DNA from 3 places in the Leptospira selangorensis genome. Region 3 is predicted to be linked to each of the others. Evidence: riboswitches for the same ligand, from Rfam matches in the RefSeq annotation. Region 3 holds a riboswitch; each other region holds the start of a gene.
What was found. A riboswitch is a leader RNA that binds a small molecule or an ion and turns the genes downstream of it on or off. The one in region 3 is predicted to bind cobalamin.

Region 1 (3,277 bases), on a different contig from region 3:
GCCTCTGTTTACTATGATTACTCCAGTTTTAGAGGATTGTTCTTTGTTTAGAGGTATAAATCCTTCTGCACGGTTTCTAAGTAAGGATACCATTTTAGAATGGACTCCTAAACTATTCGCCATTTTGAAAGAATGACTTGGGAACTCTGATTTAATTCGATCCAGAACGATCGGAACATCGTTTTTGATATGACCTGAAGTGTATAAAAACAGAGGAAATATTATTATATTAGAATATTCTTTGCTAAGCTCTCTTAATGCAGTTTCCAGATCGGGTTTGGCAAGTTCTACATAAGCATGTGAAATTTTCAGATCCGGACGAGTAAGGGAATAGGCCTCGACCAGAGAAACGAATTCAAGATTGGAATTTATTTCCCTACTTCCATGACCCAACACCAGAACCGCAATTTTAGGTTTCATTTGAATCCTAATACCTGCTTTGGTTTCCAGAATATGAAAAATAAAGAGGATAATAAATACCAGAAGATCAGATTCGTGAGCAAGGTCACATATTCGAATTGGTTCCTTAATTCTTTTGGAGCCGCAAAATCTTCCGAAATATCAGGCACACCGATATAGAATGGAAGTCCCGAAAAGAATAGGACCATTACTAAAGCAAAAGCCCATTTTAGCAAATTATGAATGTTTAAATATGATAGAAGGATCCTAGATCCTAAAATACCGACCAAGCTGGACCCAACACTAAGATACCACCAGGCCTGTCTTTCCGGGTAATCATAACTTCCGGAGGCTCTCCCAGGTAATTCGGGAGGAAGCCCTAAATATGGAATTCCAAAGAAGATTAGAAATCCACCGACTGCAAATAAGATACTAAGGTAGATCGCCTTGGATAGGGAAGGGTTCTCTAAAAAGCCGTTAGGAGGAAAAAATACCATCCAAAGGGAAACCAAAACTCCAAAAGAAATTCCTAATAGAACGGAACCTATGATTGTTCCTAAATTTCTTTTTTGCCAGAGACTATCACTCTCAATCTTTTCAGAAGAAGCGGATTCCACTTTTGTATGGGAATGGCGTTCTCCATGGGTATGGGAGTGAACATGTGTATGACCTGTATTCAAATTTTCTGATGCAGATTTTGCTTCAAACTTTTCCGCCTCTAAAATCAACGGAAGATTCCAAACACAGACCATGATCCCTAAAACAAGACCTGACACCAGACCGGAAAATATCCCTGTCCGCAGAAGATCAGAAAACTCTGATCTTAATGGCATGGAAATCCTGTGGAATGTCTTATATCATGAAAAGTATCGTGCAAATACACCATTGGTTCCAGGCCTACTGCATAGATCGTAGAAAAAGCAAGAAATCCTGCAAAAACCAGAACGGAAGCTCTAAGCCATAATTTGGCTCCTGAAAAATCCTTCGAAACGGAAATCGAGCGCATAAAAATCCCTCCTAAGAGATCTTCACCTAACAAGATATAAACGATATTAAGGCACAAAAGAATGAGCCAAAGTATCGTATGAAAAAAATTGAGTTTAGTTACGTAACCGTCTTACATCCGAGACTGGATCACGTAGCTTCAGGATTTTTGTAAGGTCGTTTTCTGACTCGAGATCGTCCTACTCAGCACGTCTTCCCAGGTTTTTACACCCAGTGACATCTTGTGCCTTTTGTCCCTCTTACAGCGGCGGGTACCGTGACGGAATTGCACCGTCTTCCCATAGATGGAGACATCTATGTTCCTACAAAAATAGTCTGAGATTTCAGGATCTATTTAGGTGAGTGATTTTGCATAGTATTTTATTTTCAATCTAACAAAATTCTCTAAACTGCGCCTCTTCCTTTTTGGCTCGCTAGATATACATGTTTTCTCGCTCTCATTACATCTCCTAAAGGTCTATGCTCTAATAAAGCTTCCCAAGGATCAAAAATTGTATCTTCGATCTTTTTTTGCAAAGATAGACCGGGCTCGGATCCGAAATCTTGAGTTGGAATTGTAAGAGTAGCGAGAGTAACGTAAGGAGCTTCTGATTCAGGCCAATCAACGGAAGCATCTTCGATTGGAGTTGTTTTTTCATCCGTGAAAAATTGGGCTTGGAATGTATAAACCAGAGGACCTTTTGAAAGTTTTGATTTAATATCATTTGCCCAATCCTTTGAGGCATCTTTGTTTGGAGTTATACCAGAAGGAGGAAGAAGTCTAATTCTCGCAGCGTAGGGGCCGAAGGCTATTGGTGCCGCGCTATAAAAAGGTTCCGTTGCAAATCCGCTAAAAGGTTTATTAAAACTTTTTGATACTTTTTTGATCCTGGCAAATGCACCGAAAAATCCGTAAGTGGCAAAAAGATATTTTAATAACGGACCTCCTCCTTTAGCTGCTGCGGTAACAACACCTACGAACTCCTCACTTTTAGGAGAAGAGAATGCTTCTAAATTGATCAGTAGAAAATCTTGGGCAGAAGTATTACCGTTTTGTAAAGCGCTTGGCCCATTTACTCCTAGGATTTTTAATGCAAATCCTCTGATGTCTCCAGTGGTATCAGGCTGTAGTTTCATACTCCCGCTGGATAATCGGATCCAAACATCCTTTGTGCCGGAAGTGGAGAACAAACCCTGTTTTGTATAATCAGGAATATTGGATAAAACTTCAAACTTTGCCTGCAGCCCTAAGATCTGCTTTCTATGTAATGTGCGACCTTTTCCGAATTTGGAAGAGTTTACTTTTTGGATCTTTTGGAATGCCTTTACATATTCCGCAAAACGAATCTCTTCATCCGGGGAAATATCTTCCTTCCAGTCCTTGCTAATCGGTTTCATAGAGTCTCCTTAAGAATATCCACAGTTATACTTTTTGTTTTTTCTTATCCAGTCTAGACTGGGCCGCTTTTAATTCGGAATCGGTAAGTTTAATGCTGAATTCCGGAAAATGTCTAAATAGAAAATATTGGAGCCAAGAATCCCAGCCTGTATAACCGATGAACTTTTTGTTCGGTATCCATTTTAGGATGGCCTTTGCTACGGAATCAATTGTATGAATTCTATTTAATGCGGAACCCATTTCAATTTCCTTACTCAATTCAGGTTTGTCGGTATTCTCCTTTTCCAAACCAGGAGTATCCGTTGTAGGAGGAAGGAATAATTTCACTTTTACTCCATGAAGCATCATTTCCTGGCGAAAACCTTGGGCAAAACCTACAATCGCAAACTTACTAGCCGAATAAGCTCCGTATCCGTAGATGGAAAAAAACGCAAGGGTGGATGCTAAAAATACGATCTCACCACTTTTTTGTTTGGAAAAATGATCACTAAATGC
Region 2 (3,277 bases), on a different contig from region 3:
CCTAGAGCATTCGAATTGTATAAAGGAAAACTGGTCGCTTACTCTTTAGGAAATTTTTTAGGATATAGAGTATTCTCTACGAAAGGATATGGCGGATATTCTTTGGTCTTAGAAGCAGACTTAGATAAACAAGGGAATTTTATTAAAGGTAAGATCCATCCATTACAATTAAGCCAAAATGGAATTCCTGCTCCGGATCCAGACGCTAAGACTACCGAACTGATCCAGTCTTTGACTAAATCTGATTTCCCAGGAAAAGGACCTAAAATCCAGTCCGACGGAAGTTTCCATCCTTAATTGAAACTATTATATGTAGGAGCTCCTACAAATTTTTCCTAAATTTTTAATTGTAAATTTTACAATTTTATGATATAGGGGAAAAGGCTTCTCCCACTAACCCACCTCCTCCACCCTGGACAGGGTGGGGGCCGTCTTCAAAACCATGTAGGAGCTCCTACAGAGATATTCTCGTAACACTCTAAAATAAAAAGGCCGATATAGGAACTCCTAGATCGGCCTTTTACTTAATAGGATCTTAATGTAAATTATTGGGTTTTGCCAGCCGGCTCCAGCGCGCCTGCAGGAGCTTTGAAGTTGATCTCATAAATATCATAATGAGAATCTCTTGCTCCAGTCACGTAAGCCACGGAAACACCTAAGAAATATCTAAGTCCGAACTTGAGAGTGTTTGTGGCGAAGGCCGCAATCTCTTCGTCGGTCACAGAGAAAGGATGCACTTTGTTTCTGGTCTCATCCAGATATAAGCCTTCCCAGGTTCCAATTAAGGTTCCCTTATATTCTAAACTTAGAATACGTCCAGTAACGGAAAAATTTCTTTTTCCTCCGGACTTACTTTTGCTTACAATCTTATCAGGAAGGCCTTTCGGTAGGGATTTTTCCTGAAGCTGAGCTCCTACCACTTCGTAGTCGGAAGACAATGCAAGAGGCTCTAATCTATGAATCCTATATTGGACTAAAATTTCCTGGTTTAAACTTTTGCTTAAGAAGTTCACTACATCTGCGTTTTCAGGACGTACGCTGAATTCGATCTTTTGTTTTGCCGGAACAAAACATTCGTCCTTCATTTCGTCGCAAGCTTCTGAATCGTTTATAGTATAAACTTCTAAAAGACCTTCGTAAGATTCAAAAATGACCCCTCTGCTTTCAAATTGGATCAATTTTGCAACTGTCCAACCTTCGGAATAAGTTCCGGCTGCTGATAAGGACGAGGTAGTTAAAAGAAAGATCCCTAATAAAAGAAATCTTAAGGATGGAATGCGTTTCATTCGAGTTCGATGCTCCCTGTTATGTAGGTAGACCCGAAGGGATTCCCTTCCGGTCGCGAATTCGTGAATCCTTTCCGGTTTTTATCTTACATCAAGAAAATATTTCTTTCTATTCTTGAAAAATCCACATGTAGGAACTCCTACAGGGTGGGTGTTCGTTACTCTGCGGTCTTGCGTAAGCAAGAGACGGCCAGACCTTTTTGAGATTGCCCCTCCGACTTGGGTTGGGAACCTGGTCTTGCAAGTAGATCGGAAAAGGGAATCCGGTGAAAATCCGGAGCTGTACCCGCAGCTGTAAACGCCTAAACGATCGGTCAAAACCACTGTCGAAAGACGGGAAGGGTCCGAATCGGGCGTGAGTCAGAAAACCTATCAGAGCTACTTTCAATTCTCTGGCTTTCGGGAGTTAAGGCCTCAATGTATAAAAGACCTAAACGATTTTCCAGGATACTTCATCTAGGGCTCTTTTTATTTTCCGTCCAAATATTTTCCCAAGAGACCCAGAAGACTGAAACTTCCACTGTAAAAGTAGTGGGAAAGACCGGTTCCAATTCTCAGCCTGAAAATTTCAGAAAGAACCCAACAGGTTTCCAGACTTCCATAGATCTGGACCAATACAATGCACGTTATACGAATCTTCCGGATGTTTTAGAAAGAGAAGCAGGAGTAAGGATCAGAAGATACGGTGGTTTAGGTTCTTATTCCACTCTATCTCTTAGAGGAACAAATCCGAACCAATCCAGGATCTTCATAGACGGAGTCCCCTTTAATAATTCGCAAGGGGGAGAAGTAAACCTCGCAGATCTTCCATTCGACAATTTACAAAGTATAGAAGTTTATAGAAGTGGCGCTCCCGTCGGATTTTCAGGATCCGCAATCGGTGGAAGTGTAAACTTAGTCACAAGAACAGGAAGCGGTCCTCCTAAAACTCGTGTTAATATAGGTGCCGGAAGTTTTAATACCGGAAAAGGTAGCATAACGCATACGGGAACTTATGGCGGAATTGGCACTAGTGTATTCTTGCTCGGCGAAAAATCCGACCAGAACTTTTCTTATCTAAACAATCATGGGACCTTACTCGTCAATCCTCTGGATGACACGATCGACAAAAGAAGGAACGCTCAATACGAAAGAACTTCGGGAATGTTAGGACTGAGCGGAGATATCGGAGCAACCAAGATCAAATTTTGGAATGATCTAAATTATAGATTTCATGGAATTCCAGGACCTGCAAGTAACCAAACTCAACAAGTTCATCGTAGGTATCTTAGAAATACTACTTCTCTCGGAACGGATACGAAAGGTATATTCGATGGTTTGCTCAGATTAGAGACTCGTGCTTTTACCTCCTTTACGAATGACGATCTATTCGATCCAAAATCTGAATTTTCCAAAGGAACTCCTAATTCCACCGCTTTTATGGGGCAGTCTGGATTCCAAATTACTCCCACACTATATTTATTAGAATATTATCAAATTCTGAAATTTCACGCCGGGATAGAAAGGGAAACTTTTGAAAGATCCAGAAGTACTCCTCAAAATATAGATCTAAAATACGAGCCCGGAAAAACAAGGACCTATACTACTTTTCAAGTAGAGGACGAGTTTCGATTTTTAGACGGGAAACTAGTTTTGACTCCTGGAGTTTCCTGGGATTCTTACAGAGACAAATTCCAGTCCGACGAACCTTGGTATAGAAAACAAGATCCGTTCGCTTCTGCCACAAAAACCACTGAGTTTTCGAATCCTAAAACGGGACTTCTTTGGAGGTTTTGGGAAAAAGAAAATTATTCTTTGGAATTCAAATCTAATATCGCTAAACAATATAGGATCCCGAGTTTTTTGGAACTATTCGGAGAAGTTGGAACAATCATCGCAAACGATTCTCTTAAACCGGAAAGAAGTGAGAATGGGGATGCGGGTGTCACGGGAAGATATAAAAACGGAGAACTCAAATCCAATATTACGATTTCCTATTTTAGAAAAAGGAT
Region 3 (3,277 bases):
GTCGTCCATTCTTCTCCCTTAAAACGAAGGCTTAAGGTTCGTATTCCCCAACCGAGTAAAAACGGAATTCCTAAGTAGATCAAGACACTATATGCGATGTCCCAATAACTCACATGTATAGAAGAGTTCGTAAATCCTAAAGTCCCTGGAAGGATGCTTACAAATAAATACGCCAAAACTCCGTAAAAAAGAAGCTGAAAGATACTATTTAAGGCGACAAGACCGGCAGCGACCTCTCTATCTCCGTCCGCAAGATCGTTCCATACTAAAACCATCGCAATACAACGTGCGATTCCGATCAGTATTAATCCGATTCGATATTCCTGGTTTTCCGGAAAGAAAAGGAACGCCAACCCGAACATCAATAATGGGCCGACCACCCAATTTAAAAGTAGAGAATATAAGACCAGGTCTATCCGTCCGAACGCCCTAGGAATCCTCGTGAAATTCACCTTAGCCAAAGGAGGAACCATCATAAAAATAAGTCCGATAGCGATCGGAAGATTTGTCCCTCCGAACTCCGAACTTCTAATCCAATCAACAAAACCGGGAGACCAAATAGAGAAAGAGACCCCTATCCCCATAGCGATAAAGATCCAGACGGTTAGAAACTTATCTAAAAAAGATAATCTTTTTTCGGAAATGACATGAGAAGACATTAATCGTTTAATCGCAATATTGCGATTAATGTCAAGCGGTTTTAGCAGGAATTTCCGCTTTCGGGGATCTGAGAAAGAAAAGGAGCAAAATATCCTCCGATCTCCTCCCAAGTTTTTTTATTAATACAATAACAGATGGACGGACCGTCTATGGTTCCTTGTAAAATACCCACGTCTTTTAGCGCTTTTAGGTGTTGTGAGATCGTGGCCTGAGCAAGCCCTAGTTCGTCGACCAAGTCACCACAGATACAGGCTTTTCTTTTGAGAATGGACTCCAAGATCGCAATACGAGCCGGATGCCCGAGGGCTTTTGCATAAGAGGCAATCTTATTCTGCCGCTTATTAAATAGCTCTGTTTTGGTAATTCCCATAGATTGGATGTGGAATTAAGTTATGATAATTTCAATTCAAATTTTAAGCTATGGATTTGAATCCAGAAAACTAATCCACTCCCCTAACAAACAGTCGATTTCAATCACAGATATATTAAGTCACACAGGCTTCTTCTTCAATTGTTCTGTTTTTTTCCTTGACATTTACAAGCCCAAAAACCCTGGTGTAAGAAGCGTTGGTGTTCTGCTCTTATAGCGGAACTTAAAAGGGAACCCGGTGATGATTCCGGGACTGCCCCGCAGCGGTATTCGAGAACGAAATTCACATTCTGCACTGGATCGCGCGATCTGGGAAGCAGTGAAAATTAGGAAAAGGAAGATTCTTCCCAAGCTCGTAAGTCCGAAGACCTGCCAAAGCCCTTCATCCTAGAGAAAACGGATGTGGGTTTACCGGAACCTCGAGGGAGGGTTGGATGGTGGTTCGCGTTTCCTGTCCGTTTACGCCCTCCTCTCTTTCCAAACCCCCTCAAGGCTTCGATTTTCGACTCGCGAGGTGAGAGTTTGGAGCTTAAATATCCTATTTCCTTTTTATGTGGCCTGATTTGCGGGAATTTTTTCCATAAATCGCCTACGAATCATATATTACCTATTTCATATATAAGGTTTTTCTTATGAATAGAGAAAGCCTTGACCATCATTCCGTCAAACTCGAGCCGGGACTTGTTATTGAAACAAGACAGATCGAAATGGTCTTCCCTGAAGTTACCAATCATTATGGAACATTATTCGCTGGAGACGCATTGTCTTTTATGGCGAAAAGTGCATTCATCGCTGCTTCTAGATATTCTCGAAAAAAAGTCGTCGCTGCCAAAAGTGAACAAGTGGATTTTCGTGTTCCGGTCCGGCAAGGAAATCTGATCGAACTAATCTCAAGAGTGGTGTCCGTAGGAAATTCTTCAATGACAATAGAAGTAGAACTCTATGCTGAGGATTTTCTTAGCGGAGAACGCTATTTAGGTACGAAAGGAAAGTTCGTGATGGTCGCTTTAGGAGAAGATGGCCGCCCAACGAAAGTCCCTACCTTAATCCAAAAAGAAATAAATACATTATAGATAAATAATAAAAGGAATCGAACTACTATGAGTAAAAATAAAGAGCCCTACACTCCGGGTGAGAAACTTCGGGATGCGTTAAAAAAGGAATCACCTCTTCAGATCGTAGGCACAATCAACGCAAACCATGCGCTTCTTGCACAAAGAGCCGGTTTCAAAGCGATCTATCTATCTGGAGGAGGAGTGGCTGCAGGTTCTTTAGGAATTCCCGATCTTGGGATCACTACCTTAGAAGATGTTCTCATTGATGTACGTAGGATCACTGATGTTTGCGATCTTCCCTTGCTCGTAGATGTGGATACAGGATTCGGACCTAGCGCATTTAATGTGGCAAGAACCGTAAAATCCTTAATCAAAGCAGGGGCCGCAGGACTTCATATAGAAGACCAAGTTGGTGCAAAGCGATGTGGCCATCGACCGAACAAAGAAATAGTCTCCCAGGAAGAAATGGTCGATCGCATTCGGGCGGCAGTAGATGCAAAGACGGATCCTAAATTTGTGATCATGGCAAGAACCGACGCACTGGCAAACGAAGGTTTAGAGAAAGCGATAGAAAGATGTAAAGCATTCGTAAATGCAGGGGCAGACATGATCTTCCCAGAAGCCGTCACAGATCCGGAAACCTATCGTAAATTTACGGAAGCAGTGTCCGTTCCAATACTCGCAAACATCACTGAATTTGGAGCCACACCATTATTCACTGTAGATGAATTAAAGTCCGCCGGAGTCGGACTCGTATTATATCCGTTATCCGCCTTTAGAGCAATGAACAAGGCTGCAGAAAGAGTCTTTCAAACCATTCGTAAAGAAGGAAGTCAGAAATCCGTATTGGATACTATGCAAACCAGAAATGAACTCTACGAGTCGATCGGCTATTATGAATACGAAGATAGGTTAGATGCATTATTCGCTGCCGCTAAATCAAAAAACGGAAAAGGAGAAATTAGATGAAAGAGATGACTGTCGAAGCAAAGCCAACAAAAGGAAAAAAATCCGTAGCCCTTTCCGGAGTGGCCGCAGGTAATACCGCACTTTGTACGGTAGGTATAACTGGTAACGATCTTCATTATAGAGGATATGATATTCGCGACTTAGCAGAAAAATGCGAGTTTGAAGAAGTCGCTCATCTTCTTATTCATGGGAGACTTCCAACAGTCTCAGAACTTCGCAGATA

Region 1: another riboswitch for cobalamin. It lies ahead of EHO58_RS15655 (CbtB domain-containing protein); the one in region 3 lies ahead of EHO58_RS13255 (acyl-CoA thioesterase).
Region 2: another riboswitch for cobalamin. It lies ahead of EHO58_RS09085 (TonB-dependent receptor); the one in region 3 lies ahead of EHO58_RS13255 (acyl-CoA thioesterase).

The regions. Positions count from the first base shown of each region.
Region 1 covers NZ_RQES01000019.1:108,093-111,369, forward strand. Annotated here, with positions in the region: gene EHO58_RS15645 (CbiX/SirB N-terminal domain-containing protein) at 1-420, opposite strand, end outside; gene EHO58_RS15650 (CbtA family protein) at 417-1,232, opposite strand; gene EHO58_RS15655 (CbtB domain-containing protein) at 1,223-1,405, opposite strand; cobalamin riboswitch at 1,541-1,725, opposite strand; gene EHO58_RS15660 (catalase) at 1,789-2,781, opposite strand; gene EHO58_RS15665 (SDR family NAD(P)-dependent oxidoreductase) at 2,807-3,277, opposite strand, start outside.
Region 2 covers NZ_RQES01000012.1:228,908-232,184, reverse strand. Annotated here, with positions in the region: gene EHO58_RS09095 (CapA family protein) at 1-297, shown strand, start outside; gene lsa26 (surface adhesion protein Lsa26) at 546-1,286, opposite strand; cobalamin riboswitch at 1,503-1,677, shown strand; gene EHO58_RS09085 (TonB-dependent receptor) at 1,704-3,277, shown strand, end outside.
Region 3 covers NZ_RQES01000018.1:177,142-180,418, reverse strand. Annotated here, with positions in the region: gene arsB (ACR3 family arsenite efflux transporter) at 1-659, opposite strand, end outside; gene EHO58_RS13260 (ArsR/SmtB family transcription factor) at 701-1,030, opposite strand; cobalamin riboswitch at 1,212-1,421, shown strand; gene EHO58_RS13255 (acyl-CoA thioesterase) at 1,663-2,103, shown strand; gene prpB (methylisocitrate lyase) at 2,131-3,054, shown strand; gene prpC (bifunctional 2-methylcitrate synthase/citrate synthase) at 3,051-3,277, shown strand, end outside.